2 regions of the Hathewaya histolytica genome follow, and region 1 is predicted to be linked to the other one. Evidence: riboswitches for the same ligand, from Rfam matches in the RefSeq annotation. Region 1 holds a riboswitch; the other holds the start of a gene.
The links. Region 1 has a riboswitch for cobalamin ahead of FGL08_RS08325 (DUF4430 domain-containing protein). Riboswitches for the same ligand answer to the same signal wherever they lie in the genome.
Positions count from the first base shown of each region.

Region 2: linked by a shared signal. The riboswitch ahead of FGL08_RS08985 (DUF4430 domain-containing protein) and the one ahead of FGL08_RS08325 (DUF4430 domain-containing protein) in region 1 are both predicted to bind cobalamin.

Region 1 covers NZ_LR590481.1:1,692,859-1,701,112, forward strand. Annotated here, with positions in the region: gene FGL08_RS08315 (ABC transporter ATP-binding protein) at 1-1,257, opposite strand, end outside; gene FGL08_RS08320 (energy-coupling factor transporter transmembrane component T) at 1,248-2,150, opposite strand; gene FGL08_RS08325 (DUF4430 domain-containing protein) at 2,167-3,036, opposite strand; cobalamin riboswitch at 3,209-3,393, opposite strand; gene FGL08_RS08330 (THUMP domain-containing class I SAM-dependent RNA methyltransferase) at 3,506-4,639, opposite strand; gene FGL08_RS08335 (NCS2 family permease) at 4,809-6,101, opposite strand; gene FGL08_RS08340 (M3 family oligoendopeptidase) at 6,344-8,041, opposite strand.
Region 2 covers NZ_LR590481.1:1,839,226-1,847,479, forward strand. Annotated here, with positions in the region: gene FGL08_RS08970 (DUF4430 domain-containing protein) at 1-711, opposite strand, end outside; gene FGL08_RS08975 (LPXTG cell wall anchor domain-containing protein) at 781-3,363, opposite strand; gene srtB (class B sortase) at 3,519-4,277, opposite strand; gene FGL08_RS08985 (DUF4430 domain-containing protein) at 4,323-5,435, opposite strand; cobalamin riboswitch at 5,653-5,857, opposite strand; gene FGL08_RS08990 (DUF2691 family protein) at 6,074-6,739, opposite strand; gene FGL08_RS08995 (DEAD/DEAH box helicase) at 6,852-8,254, opposite strand, start outside.

The DNA of each region.
Region 1 (8,254 bases):
ACTTAAATCCCTTGGGTTCTTATTTCTTAAATGATTTATATTTAAAAGGTGTAAGACCTCTTCTATTTTATCCTTATTATATTCACCTATATTCTTTAAAGTATATCCCACTTCCTCAAAAACATTTTCACGGCCAAAATAATCATTAGGATTTTGAGATAAATAGCCTATATACTTAAGTTTCTCTTCTTTCATCTTCCTTATATCTTTACCTTTTATAGATATATTCCCTTTATATCCTTCCATAAGTCCAGTAATAATTTTAAATAAAGTACTCTTACCTGCTCCATTTTCACCCATAACAGTAAGAACTTCTCCCCTATTTAGATTAAAACTTATATCCTTTAAAATTTCTTCTCCTTTAGAATAAGAAAACTTAAGTTTTTTAACTTCCATAATAGGCTCTTTTGAAGCTAGAGTGTTACTATTATTTAATTTATCTATTTTTATTCCTTCTATAGATTGTCTCGCTTCTTTAAGATCTACGGGATACTCTTTTAGCCCAGAACTCTTAAATAAATATGTTAAACTTGGAAGATGATATTTTTTATTTATATTTTCAGGAATATTACGTGGTTTTCCTTCACCTATAATATTTCCTCCCTCCATAAATATTATCCTATCTGCCATAGAAAAACATTTATCAAGTCTTTGCTCTACTAAAATTACTGTCTTTCCCATTTCAGCATTTAATTTTTTTATTGAATTTAAAACCTCTTCTGCACCTATTGGATCTAGTTGAGATATTGGTTCATCAAATAAAATTATATCGGGATCCATAGAAAGCACTGAAGCTATAGCAATTCTCTGCTTTTGGCCTCCGGATACTTCATCTGTTTGTTTATTTTTAATATCATTAAGTCCTAATAAAGATATAACCTCTGCAACATTCCTTTTCATAGAGTCTATATCAGTATTAAAATTTTCAAGTCCAAAAGCAATTTCCCTTTCTATATCTTGAAGAATAATCTGCTTTTCAGGATGTTGATATACCATGCCAACCTGTTTTACTATTTCAAGAGGAGCCATGTCTTCAATATTTTTACCCTTCAAATATACGTTACCCATTATAGTTCCACCACAATAACTAGGTACAAGTCTATTTATGAGTCTTATAAGAGTAGACTTTCCACACCCAGAAGGCCCTACTATTAGTACTAATTCACCCTCATTTACTTTAAGATTTATATCTTTTATAGCGCTTTCACTACATTCTGGATAATTAAATGTTACATTTTCTATATTGATTACTTCCAAGTTTTCCACCTCCAATTTATAAAAAATGGTGAAAATAAAATTGCACAGAATATATATCCATAAACATTTAAGCTTTCTATAGGATTCTGAACTTTAGGATAAAACTCTAAATCCGTGTATCCTTTAACTTTTAATAAAAACAAATTTATAAGGCCTATTAGACACAGAGAAATTATTAGTAAATCATCCTTTTTAAACTTTTCTTTAAAGTAAGAGCTTCTCTTCTTTGAAGCACCATATCCCCTAGAATACATTGCCTCCGCCATATCAGAGGCATCTTCCATACTAGATAAAAATAGTATATTAACTATATTTCCCTGACTAATTAGTGTTTTTTTCATATTATCATAAACTAATTTATTACCTCTTAACTTTTCTACTTCTTTTATAGAGTTAAAAGACTTTATCATACTTGGAAATAATCGTATGGTCATACTCATTAAAAGAGCGGAGTTTTTAAGATATTTCGAAAAGAAAGCAAAAGCTCTATCTGGATGTATAACAAGATTAAAAAATCCAAATACTAAAGTTATACATATTATTCTAAGTCCATTTAAGCATCCAAATAATATTGCCTCTACTGTTATCCTTAATGTCCCAAATATAGGATAATTAATGGTTCCTTCATATATCACCGTTTCACCATTCTTAACCAATATAGGATTTATTATTATGATTAAAAGTGCAAAAGGTATAATAAGTTTAATATATCTAAATAACTCCTTAAAAGAACCATCTATATAGGATAAAAATAATATGGAACTCATTATTAAAATTATATATAGAGGATTGTCCATCACTATAAAAGTTATCAAGTATAACAATAAAAGCATGACTCCACTTAATGGATGTAATCCTTGAAGATATGAATTTCTATTTTTATACGTAAGCATAATTTAGCACCTTACCTTAAGCTATATAATATTCATTCAAGAATCTGTTAACAGAGAACTCACCCTTATTCCATTCATGAAAATCAAATAAAATCACATCTCCATTTTTAGGATATAAATCATTTGCACCTACGCTTATTTTGCTACCATTTGAATAAATAAACCAATCTATGCCCATAATTCCATTTTTCTTTTGATCAGCAGTTTTTTTAGAATTTGGAATAGGGTAAAGGCTTCTAGTTCCATTTATGGACTTTATAAATCCACCTTCATCAATTACACTAGAATTTTCTCTAAGATAGCTCATAAGGCTTTTTCCACTTTGTATTTTTAATTGTTTCTTAAGTAAAACTTGAGGGTTTCCTCCCGTATAACTTTTTGTATTCTTAGATATAACTAAAGTGAAAGTTTCATCAGGCTTCTTAGCAGGATTAACCGGTTTTTTAGATTTAGAAGAATTATCTTTAGTTGTAACTTCTCCTTTATTACCTGAGCTATTACTTGTCCCTTTTAATTCTGTATCATTACTTTGACTTGCACTGGAGCTCTTATTTGAATTACTATTATTATTTTTACTATTATCTTTAGCATTCTTATTTAAGTTAGTATCTTTATCCTTACTACCTTTTTTATTTTCTTCTTTTTTAACAGACTCTTTAGTCAATTCTTTATTTGAATTGTTTGAGTTTTTATTTTCCTTACCTTTTTCCTCATTCTTTTCTTCTACCTTTGTTTCTTTATGGTTATTTTCTAAATTATCCTTTTTAGAAACTGAAGTATCGCTTTTAGTATCAGTAGAAGACTCACTTGATTTTCCACAGCCTACAGCAAAAAACATAATAAAACATAAGAGTAAAGCTAAATAATTTTTAAATACTTTTTTCATAAGTACACCACCATCTATAAATTTTATATTAATATGTAAAAATATTTGGAGCTAAATAAACTCCATAATAAAAAGCCTCTAAAAGAGGCTTTTATCAATCACAAAAATTATAAATACCATTAAAATTGTATTCTCTGATTTTAGCAACTGGCCTCATCCTTCCCTCCGAAAGACTAAACACAATTATTAGGCAGGTCTCCTGGCTTTGCTTCATACTACTTCCTTACCTTCCCAAAGATAAACTTCAGTGGTCCAATTTAGGATTCGTCAGCTTTACAGTAGCGGGGGCTGCAGTGGAATTTCACCACTTTCCCTTATAACTTATAGGTTCTAAGTACCTAAAATTATTATTTAATTTATCTAAAATAAATTATATTATATTTGATAATTAATATCAACACGTAATACTTATTTATAAAGCATTTACGTATTTGTTTCTAAATATCATACCTCTTATTTCAAAATATTATTAAAGCTCTTTAGGTGGCTTATCTCCAAAATACTGATAATAGTAACATTTAATTTTACCATTATATAATTTTCTGTTTTTGTTTGATTTTCTTCCAAAACAACTTTCAAACTCTGGATGAGATGTAATTACAAAATATGACCAGTCTTTAAGTTGACTATACACACTTCCCATGGTTTTATATAGTTCTTCTGCTTCTCTAGACTCCCCTAGCCTCTCACCATAAGGAGGATTAGTTACTATAACTCCATATCTTTTTTTGCTTGAAAAATCTTTCATATCTAACCTTTGAAAATTAATGTATTCAGATACTCCAGCCTTTTCAGCATTAGCCATAGCAGTTCTAAGCACTCTTAAATTTGTATCTGATGCAAGTATTTTAAATTCTTTATTATTTATAGAACTTTTAGCATGACGTCTAATATCACTCCATAAATCTTCAGGAATTATACCCCATCTTTCTGATACAAAATGTCTATTAAGTCCTGGCGCCATATTTTTAGCAATCATAGCCGCTTCTATGGCTATAGTACCTGAACCACAGAAAGTATCTGCAAATGCTAAAGATGGTTCCCATCCACTTAAAAGTACTAAAGCTGCCGCCAAGGTTTCTTTCATTGGAGCTTCTCCAGCATTTTCTCTATATCCTCTTTTATGTAATCCTTGACCAGTTGTATCTAATGTTAATGTAACTATATCTTTTAGAAGAGCAACTTCTATTTTATATTCAGCACCATCTTCTGGGAACTTTTCTACATCATATTTTCTTTTCATAGATTCTACTACAGCTTTTTTTACTATAGACTGACAATCTGGTACACTAAATAACTTTGACTTTACTGACTTCCCTGTAACGTGCATAAATCCATCTACAGGAATAATATCTCCCCATTCTACTTTTAAAGTTCCTTGAAAAAGTTCCTCAAAACTTTCTGCTTTAAATTCTGCCATCTTAATTAAAACTCTATCAGCAGTTCTAAGCCACATATTACAAGTTACTATGTCCATTTCATCGCCAATAAAGGTAACCTTTCCATTCTCTATAGTTAAATCTTCATAACCTAATTCCTTAAGTTCATCTGCCACAACCTTTTCAAGACCAAAAGTTGAGGTCGCAATTAAAGTATATTCCATTCTCTTCTCTCCTAATTTTATTAAAGTTCATTTTATATTCTACCATTAAAGATAGATTTTCAAAACAAAATATTAAAATTTTAATAAGCTTATTTTATTTTTAGCATATATAGCAAAAATAAAACACCTAAATAAACTTTATTACAATTCATTTAGGTGCTTTTTTATATTATATTAAAAATTTCAATATGAATACTACTCCAACTATAATAGTTGGTATTGTAACTTCTTTAAATCTTCCTGAAAATAATTTTAATATTATGTATGATATTACACCAAAAACTATACCATCAGATATACTATATGCAAAAGGCATCATTATTATAGTTAAAAAAGCAGGTAGAGCTTCTGTATAGTCAGTAAGATCTATCTCTTTTATAGGCTCTATCATAAATAAACCAACTAATACTAGGGCTGATGCTGTAACTGCTGGAGTTATGGATGCAAATATTGGTGCAAAGAATAATGCTAAAAAGAACATAACTGCTGTAGATACTGCTGTTAAACCAGTTCTTCCACCTTCTGCAACTCCTGAGGCACTCTCTACAAATGTACTTACAGTACTTGTTCCTAAACATGCGCCTGCTGTAGTGCCTATAGCATCTGCTAATAGTGCTTTCTTCATATTTGGAACTTTACCATCTTTATCTAACATCTTTGCCTTTGTAGTAACACCAACCAAAGTCCCAATAGTATCAAACATATCCATAAATAAAAGAGTGAATAATGCTATGGCCATATCTACTGTAAATATATTATGCCATTCAAATTTAAAAAACACTGAAGAAATTGAGGGTGGCATACTAACTAAGCTCTTTGGCATAGGAGTTATACCCATAGGTATTCCTATAACAGAAGTTAAGAGCATCCCTATAAATAATGCACCTTTAACATTCCTTGCAATTAATATACCTGTTAATAATATCCCAATAATAGCAAGAAGTCCTGTTCCTTTTGTTATATTTCCTAATGCAATTAATAATCCTCCGCCCTCTGGGTGAACTACAATTCCTGCTCCTTCTAGTCCTATAAGAGCAACAAACATACCAATTCCAACAGATATAGCTCTTTTTATATTAAGTGGTATAGCATCAACAATTGCTTCCCTTATATTGAAAACAGTTAATAATATAAATATAAGTCCTTCTAATAATACCGCTGTTAATGCAAATTGATAAGAATATCCCATGGCTTTTACAATTGTAAATGCAAAGAATGCATTAAGTCCCATACCAGGAGCTTGTGCGAAAGGAAGTTTCGCATACAATCCCATAACCAATGTAGATATAACTGCTGAAATTGCTGTTGCTGTAAATACAGCTCCTGAATCCATGCCAGCTGCTGAAAGTATTGAAGGGTTAACTATAAGTATATAAGCCATAGTCATAAAAGTAGTAATACCAGCTACTATTTCCGTCTTAATGTTCGTATTATTTTCCTTTAGTTTAAAAAATTTCTCCATATTATCCCTCTTTCGTTAGGTTTTTATGCTCACTCTTATTATAATAATATATTTTTAAATTTTTTCAATAGTAAATACGAATATTTTTATAATTAAACACAAAAAAATTTGTGTTTAATAAAGTTTTTCATAAAAAAACTATGAAAACAATATTGTTTTCATAGTTTTAAATAGGATATGATAACTTTTTTATTATTAGCAATAGTATCTGTATTTATACCTCAAATTGAATAAACTAATTATTACATATTACTATCATCTATTGAATCTAACCATTGTTTTGCAGGTTCTACCACACTTAAAATACAACCATCCTGGAATGGATTTTTCAAGTTTCCAAGCTCCACTATTTCTAAGAAAGATTTACTACCACCAACTTTGCATATCTTTAAATAATCTTCCCAAGCCTTCTCTCTATCTTCTCTAGATTTAACCCAAAACTGTAGTGCACAAACCTGTGCTAAGGTATAATCTATATAATAGAATGGAGTTTGGAATATATGGCTTTGCTTAAACCAGAATCCCCCTCTATTTAGAAAATCATTTTCCTCATAATCCTTATTTGGTAAATACTTCTTTTCAATTTCTCTCCAAGCACTTTTTCTTTCCTCAGGAGTAGCTTCTGGATTCTCGTATACAAAGTGCTGGAATTCATCTACTGTTACACCATAAGGTATAAAAGTTAATGCCCCACCTAAATGACTAAATTTATACTTATCCTCATCTTCTTTAAAGAATAGTTTCATCCAAGGCCAAGTTATAAATTCCATACTCATAGAATGTATTTCTGCTGCCTCACTAGTTGGGAATCCGTACTCAGGTACTCCTAAATGCCTACTTTCATAAGCTTGAAAAGCATGCCCTGCCTCATGAGTTAAAATATCTATATCCCCTGAAGTTCCATTAAAGTTTGCAAATATAAATGGTGATTGAAATTCTGGTATAATTTCGCAATATCCCCCACCAGCTTTTCCTTTCTTACTTAAAAGATCCATAAGTTCATGATCTATCATAAAGTTAAAATATTCACATGTCTCAGGTGATAATTCTTTGTACATTTTCTTTCCATTCTCTATTATCCAATTGGAATCTCCCTTTGGAGTGGCGTTTCCACTTAAAAATTCTAGTGGTTCATCATAATATTTTAATTCTGTAAGCCCTAATCTACTAGCTTGCCTCTTTTTTAATTGTTCAGCTACAGGTACAATAAATTCCAAAACTTGTTTTCTGTAGTTTGCTACCATTTCAGCATTATAATCAAGTCTCATCATTCTTATGTATCCAAGCTCTACATAATTTTTAAATCCTAATTTTTTAGCCATTCTAGTTCTTACTTTAACTAATTTATCATAAATTTCATCAAACTTAGCTTCATTTTCAATATAGAAAGATGAAGATGCTTCATAGGCTCTTTTTCTCATATTCCTATCTTTTGATTGTATAAAAGGTTCTAATTCAGAAAGATTTCTTTCTTCTCCCTCAAACATTATTTTAGCTGAAGCCTTAAGCTTATCATATTCTGTTATTAATCTATTTTCTTCTTTTAAATCTTCAATAATTTCTGGTTTAAAAGCTTTTATACTGGTTTCAGCCATTTTAAATAACTGATTTCCCCACTTTTCTTCTAACTTAGACTTAAATTTAGAACTTATTAAAGCCTTATAATATTCTGATATTATTCCCTCATATATAGGCATATTATCATTCATAAAAGCCTTCTCTTCTTCATAAAATTTATCTACTGTATTAATAGAATTTCTTATTTCCACTAACCTAGCCATAGATTCAACATGATTTCTAATAGAATTTATTTTTTTTAAAATTTCATCTTGTTCTTCTACGGAAGTAGCACTTTCAAATTCTTTAATTAAACCTTTAAGACTTTTCTCAACTTCTGCCATATTAGGTCTTTCGTATTTATAGTCTTTAAACTTTTGCATAGCTATTCCCCCTTAAAATTAATTATATACTCTATTTTACTACAGCTTATTAATTTTTATAATAGTATTTCTATATAAATTTAAATCTCCTTTATCTGAAATACAACTATTTTAAAATTAGTCTATATGTTCACATAAATAACTGTAACCATGTGGTTATTAAATTAATACATTATAATAGTTCCTAATTTCATTCTTATTTTTTAATAACAT
Region 2 (8,254 bases), 150 kb from region 1:
CTTCATTTCTCTATTAAGCATATCAAATACAGATTCACCCTCATAAAATGCAACTTTACGCGCCTTGTATATAATACCACTCCTAGGTAGAACAGACATTTTATCTTTATTAAAATCCTTCATATTATTCAAAATCGTTAAACAATCCACTGAAAGAGTACAATATCTAACCTTAGATTTATCTATTTTTTTACCTTGCCACTCTACTGGTTTTGGCATTCCCTCAGGAGTTGGGTCAGTTAAATATTGATCCTTCGTTCCACTTTCCCTATGTTTATTGGCTTCTGCAACTAATTCTGCCCTTGTTTTTTTGCTAGTAGTTCCTTTACCACTATTTTTGCCCTTACCTTTATTCGTACTTGTTTCTCCCTTTTGTACATTTTTTCCTGATGTATTTAAATTCTTTGTTTTACCGTCTTTAGATGAATCTTTTTTCTCCTGCTTATTATCTTCTTTTTTATCTTGGTTATTACTTTCCTTTTTATCTTTATTACTGTCTTTAGAAGAGTCCTTTTTTTCATCCTTTTTGTCCTTTGAATCTTTTGTATCCGTTGAGTCTTTTGCTTCTGAATTATCTTTTGAAGTATTTTCTATATTAGTAGCATATTTTCCACCTTTTGCAACATCATCAGGTTTTTCTATCTTACATCCTGTAAATATAACTGAAATCATTAAAAGAATCAGAACTAATGACTTTATTCTTCTTCTCATATTACATACCCCCCTTTTATATATTAGGGATGTTCTCAAAATCTGAAAACATCCCTTTTATCTTTAGATTTATACCTTATACTTTGATCTTCCTTTTAAAAATAACATTATCCCACCACTAAAAATACATAAGATAATTAAAAGGGTAATATTTGAGTTATCCCCTGTTTTAGGAACGCTCTCATCCAAATTATCTATTTCTGTATCTTCTGTTTCCATATCCTCTTTTTCACTATTTGTTGGCTTTTGATTGTTAATTACTTGAAGCTTTGAATTTTCACTAATAAAATAATCAGAGCAATGACTAATTTCAAAAGTTGTTTTACCATCTTGTACAACTATTTCACTAACTAACTCTCCATTGTTTGTTTTCTCATTAAAATAGTATAAATAGTATTTTCCATCCTTTAAGTCCACATCAATAGTAACTTTTGCTTTACCAGGTAGCTTACCTTCATGAGCAAAACTTATAATAGTAGCATCTTTAGAAATTTCTTTAATTTTATCGGCATTTTTAGATGTAAATGAAACTTTTGTATTAAAATCAATTGTTGGATCTATAATTTTAGATCCATGAAAAGTTATTGTGTATTTTTTTCCTTCTACAGTCTTATCCTCAAATACATAAACTTTATCAGAACCCATGATGTTTTTAAATACATCGCTTATTATAACCTTGTTATTTTCAAGTTCCTCAATTACTCTTTTAGCAACTAAGACATCATTATAATTTCCAACATGCTTTCTATCCTTATCGTTAAGCTTTTCATATTTAGCTATTATATCTAAAACAGCACTTTTATCCTTTAAAGTTATGTTCATAGGATCTATATCACCAAAAATTTTATCATCAAGTGATTTTACCTTTGATTCTATTTCTTCTATTTGTTCCATTATGGATACTAATTTTTCACGCATATCCTTCTTCTTTGGAAAATCCGCTAAGGCATTTAAAGAATTTAATAATTCAGACACTTTAGCCTTGTCATCGATAGAAATTGCCTTTGGTAATTTCTCAATTTTATCTAAGATTGCTTTCTGTTTAATAATATTCTCCTTTTCCAGTTCATCCTTAAGCTTCTGAAGTTTTTGCTTCGCACTATTTAACTTTTCAATGTTTGTTACTTTTTCCTTATCACTATCACTTAAATTATTAAATTTCTCACTTATTTCTGTAATCTTTTTCTCATCGGCTAATGTAATTGTTTCTGAAAGATTGTTAATAACATTTATTACATCATTTACTCTTGCCTCATCTGTTACCTTAATATTAACTTCATATTTTTTTGTTTCATTTTTTCTATTCTTTATTTCAATTTGTATCTTATTCTTGTCCACAACATTTATTTCAGAATTCAATGATATATTGCTTGTATCATAAGGCCCCATTGGTATATTTACAAAGCTAAAGCTTTTAACATTAGATGGAAGCTCAAGTGAATATACTTGCTTATCTTTATTAACAGCTATATTATAATTATTCCCATTAGCCCTAATAACAAATTCCCCTTGATTTGTTTCAGGTCGAAAATCATACACATTTCTCATATTGTTTCTTAAACGCCAATAGGATATCAATCCATACAGTGTTTGTTCACTTGCCATATTGTTTGATGCATCAGGTTTAGAAGACGGATTTGCAGGGTCATATGTATATGAATGTAAAAACCCTCCATCCCTCTCATTTCTATACTTCATTATTCCATCAATTAAGGTTTTACCATTTTTTATGAATCTAGAATCTTTCTCACAATCAATACCAAGAGAACTTAATGCAGTAAGGATTTGAACTGTACTTTCTACATTTTGAGTTCCCCAACTAAAATAATCTCCATCAGCATGTTGCATTTTCCCCATCAAATCAATACACTGATCTAGAACTTCTTTTATAGTTTTACTACACTCTATATAATTACCTTGTTGATCCTTAAGTTTCTTTGATTTATATTTATACACTTTATCGCTATTATAATAAGGTGCTAAAGCTTGCATAGTCATTCCTGTAATATCTGGATCTGCTGTTTTTCCACCAAGACTAAATCCACCATCTGGTAACTGTTCTTCAAGTATTAATTTAATAATATATTCTCTTGTAAATTTAGCTCCTTCTGGAACCTCATATCTTAAACTATCCATTGAAATAAGTGACCAAATAGCACCATTTATACCTTGTCCTTTAACTCCTCTTCTTCCAACACAATTATAGGTACCATCTTCAATTAAATTAATAGGTTTTCCATTTGGGTCAACCCCAATTTTTGTAGGATCTCCTCCCATAGCAAGAATAGCTAAAGAAGTCCTATGCCATTCTGTGGCTTTAACAGGATGTAACTTACCTGAACTTTTATATCTTTCAGTAATATCTTTTTCTATGGCAGAAAGGTATGCACCATAATCATCCTTATATCCATATCTTCCAATACCTATTGGAAACCAATCCCCAGGTGTGGTTCCCGCCATTTGTAAAAATTCAGGGTTTAGTAGTTTCTCATTACCTTGTTTTGCCCACTTTATTATCCCCTCAATAGTTTCCTCTAATTTTTCATTTGAAATGGAATTAACTTTTGCATCCTTCGCTAAAACACTAGCTGGCATTCCGAATAACATACACATTATGAGTATTATACTCAATAATTTCCTTTTAAACTTCAAAATATACACTTCCCCTCATTTTATTAATATAACAACTTATTACTATAGAAACATAAATTTAGTATTTATAATACTATATATAACATCTTGTGTCGTAAGCTTTACGTATACATATTTCTACTCATTTTAATTAACATCCTAAATTTTTATAACTATTAATCCTTAATTAATTTTCCTTGAACCACAATCCTAGAATTTTCCCTCTCGTATGAACAAGTAGATAAAGTAATTATTGTATCTTTACAATTTAACTCTGTATCTTTAAAATATAATGCTGACTTTTGTATTCTTTTTAAATAGCTATCCATATCTTTACTATTATTAAAGAAAGTCTTTCTATAATCAAAGTCCGCCTCTATAATAAGGACGGAGAATACTTGAAATTTATATTTTTCAGGAAATATAGTTAATTCTATTACATTGTTATTATTAAAAAACTCTCTATCCCGAAAACCTTTTAAATCTGCAAACATACTTCCGTCCTTCATATTGTGACCATATAAAACTATATTTTGTCCTGATAAACTATTACTAGTTAATTTATTTCTATAATCAATAAAAATAGTTCCATACTTACTTTCATTCTTTTTAATATCATTTTTAATATAGAATTCATTATTTTCACATTGAACTACTGGATAATTTATTTTTGTATTCTCAATCTTTATACTTCCTTTTATATCACTATTTATATCAAGTAATTCCTGAATAAGATTTCTATTATCAGTGTTATTTTTATTTAATTGATTTTCAACTATTTGGGAAAGTGTATTAGATAATTCATCGTTTAATTTTTTATTCTTGTGTGATTTATATATCACATTAATTAAACTAATTCCTGAAAAGAGAAAAACAATAAATGAAATTATAAATATTATTTTTCTTATTATCTTAATATCTTTGTTAAATATCATATTTAACCCCTTCCCCAAAAGTGATCCTATATTTTAATGTAACATCTACTTCAAAACTTTATTTAATTTTGCGTAAACCTCATCTATTGATTTTTGTGTAGCATCTAATTGAGATGCTACTTTCATTGCTTCTTCATATGTTGTTTTAACCAAATCTTTTGATAGTATTTCTTCTTTATTCTTATCTGAATTTATAGATGAAAGCAATGATAACAACTGATCTTTATTAGCTACTTTATAAAAGTCTGTGCTTTCACCACCCATAGCATATCCACCACCAATATCTGAACCATATCCAAATAAAGTGAACTGTGCACGCAATACATCACCATCACCTAAATAAGAATCTGAAAACCCTACATTTGGGAATACATTGTTTACAGCGTACATCCATCCTGACATAAAAGTATAATCAAACTCTCCTAAAGATTTAGAATCAGATAGTTCATCTGGTGGCCAGTGTCCTTCTTTCTCCAAAATTTTTTTCAGATTACTTGGAACTTTATTCTCGATATTTATAGGAGCATTCAATTTTTGAGCTTTTTCATTATCCTTGCAGCCTTTCTTAAATACTCCACCATCTCCTATCATTGATAGATAAAAAGAGCTCTCTAATCTCCCAGTATGGTTATAAGAAAAGCCTTTTTCAGTAAGAATACGATCAAGTACCTGCGCAGAATTTTCTCCTTCATAAAGAGGAACCCTTATAGGTTCAACTATAAAGCCTCTACCAATGGTTAATGCTTCTACTGTGCATGTGGCATGACCAATCAATTCACCATCTAAAGCTTTTTTGTATGTAATTGCATAGGTCTTAGTTTCTGTTTTATTGTTAGCAGAAGCCTTTACAACAACAATATTTTTGCCTTCCTGTTTAAATTTAATTGTATAGCTTGTCTTGTTTTGATCATCCCAGTTTGGCTTTACCTCTTCCCCATTGAGAGTAACCTCGCTTGGAATTTTCTTACCATCTAGTCTTGCCATAACGTCAAATGTTTTTTTACTGCCTTTTAGTGTAACACCATCAGTCAGTGTTGTTTCTAAAGAAATTTCTCCAGTTACAGCAGCTGAAACTGATGTAGGAACTGCCATTATCATCATGAACAGCACCAATAACAAACCAAAGATTCTTTTTGCCTTCATACTTTTGGTCTTCATTTTTATTCCCCCTTTATAATTTTTTATTGACTATTATATAGTCTATTAAAATAGCTAGCGTTAAATTTTCACACTAACCAAAAAATAAAAAGAGAACCGAAATTCGGTTCTCTCTTAAAACAGATTATTAAAAACTTAATTATAAATAATAAGTCACAATAAAAATACTTATTACTTCCATTAAAATAATCAAGTCAAGATCCCACCGACATTGCTTGAGTAGCAAAACATAAAGGCAGGTCTCCTGACTCGAAATCATTCTACTTGCTTAAGTCTTCCCAGTATTACCAGTGACTAAAAACATAAAAATATGTTCTTTAATAAGCTTTCGTCCTTCTCACAGTAGCGGGGGCTGTTATGGAATTGCACCATATTCCCTTTTAATGTATTTTTAAATATCAACCTCTTGTCTATAATATTTGGTTTTAACTGAATTATATATCATTTATGGAAATAAGACAATAGACCTTGAAATATTTTTCTTTTATTCCTAGATTACTATTTCCATATCATATGTAACTTCATAACTTAACACTACAACGCTTAATTTATAATTGTTCCATTTAGATAACTAATCTTTGATAATTACTTAATGTAATCTATACAAATACTTTTCATAAAGTATTTGTATAGATTTATTATTTTAAGTTTTCATCTAAGATTTTATTTATACAGATTATAATATCTTCATCTTTAACTAAAGATTTTCTTTCTGAATATAACTTATTCCAAATAAAATATTTTTGATGTAATGTTTTTTCATTAAGTTCAATATTTCTTCTGCCTAATTCCTCTATTAACAACTTTTCTATATAATTAATTTCAGAATTATCTCTTGTGTTTTGTGCATATAAATCTTCTGATAAAGGAAAACTAGCTCTAAACTTATCTACTAGATCATCATGTTTACTAGTAAATAATGTAAGAGAACTATCCCAAGGAACAATTTCAATACTAGCAAGGGGATGCTGAATTCCTACATCATCTATCCAAAATCCCTCATACCCATCTGCAAATGGTAAATCATATTTTAAAACTTCTTCAAGATTATTTTCTTTAGGAAATCCAGAAAAAACTCCCCAAATAAACTGCATATCCTCTTCATTTATAATATCTGTAAGTTCTTCACCTGTAAGCCAAATATATTCCTTAGAAAATAGGTTTTCATATTTTTTATTTATAGGATAGCATTCACAATCTGTAATTAACCAATTGTATCTTAGCTGCTCATTATCTATAGCATTAAAAATTTCACCAAGATAACTATATGTTTCTTGGCCTTTTTCTAATATTGCACTTTTCATTTTCCCACCTCACCCCCTATATACTAACGTAACCTTCTTTATATTTATATATTATAATAAATGTAATTCTTCAAAATTTATATACTATATATTTAAAACTAATTATATTACTCTATTTTATCTCCTTATTAACGTACTTCTTAAGTAATGCACTTGAGCTCTCTCCATTTTCATCTAAGCACTTTCTAGATCCAAATATCCAAAAAGCATCTTTAGCCCTAGATACGGCAACATTCATTAAGCTCTCATTTTCATTTATAAAAAAACATCCATCATTTGCACCATAAACTGTTGATAAAATTATAACCTTTCTTTCACCACCTTGGAACGTATGAACTGTTCCTACATCAATATTCCTTGCATACTTAGGTAAATGCATCTTTAATTTTTCTTTTAATATACCAACTTGTGCCTTAAAAGGTGTTATAATTGCTATTATTTCATTTTCTTTTAAATTATAATTTTTCTCTATATATGAATTCACTATTTCCTGATAATTACTTGATAACCATTTTGTAATTTCCTCTGCTTCTTTTACATTGACTCTACTACATCCCTTTTTCTCTGAATTACTAACCTCTATATTTTTATATCCCATATGTGGATATTGAGAGATTGGATAATTTTTATCCTTTTCTCCTAACCCTCTATAAGCTTGAAGTCTTCCTTTATATACTAAAGCATTACAGTACTCTATTATCTCATTATAACATCTTCTATGTTCACTTAAGAAAAGACCTTTCTCATATTTATCATAGCAACATGAATTAACTGCAATTTTCATAACACTAGATTGTGAGCAGTTTTGACCATATTCCATTAAATTTTCAAAAGTTATATCCTTATTTACCATATTACTCCTTATAGCTAATGCTTTATCTAACGCATAGTTAATTCCCCAAACAGGAGGTATTTGCTTTTCATCTCCAACTACCATTGCCTTCTTAGCTAGCGCAAAAGATGCTGATGCGATTTCTGGCGATACTTGTCCCGCTTCATCAACAATTAAAAGATCAATAAAATTATATAAATAACTACTTATTTTTTCATTGCTATAATAAACCTTAAATTGCTTAGGCAACATAAAAAATGTCATTACCATACAAGGTGTAATCATAGCTAATCTACTATATAAAGATTTTATTACATTAGCAAAATTTTTCCCTCTTTGTTTATCTGTAATATAATCTTCTTTCAGTAACCATCTACACTCATAATAATGAACGGCTAACCAAAATTCAATATATCTAATTCGTGTATCTATATATTCATTTATCTTTACTAAAGAGCATTCTTCTAAGTCTTTATTAATTCTTCTTTCTAATTTTTCTATGTCTTTAGCACTATTTGAATAGTAAATATCGCAGCTATACCTTTTTAATTCCATAAATTCTTCCTTTATATGACTTCTTAAATTTACTATATATTTTTTCTCATCCTTTTTACTTGCTATAATATTTCTTCCGCATTTTAACTCTTTTTCTATTTCTAAATTTTCATAATTAATCTCTTCTA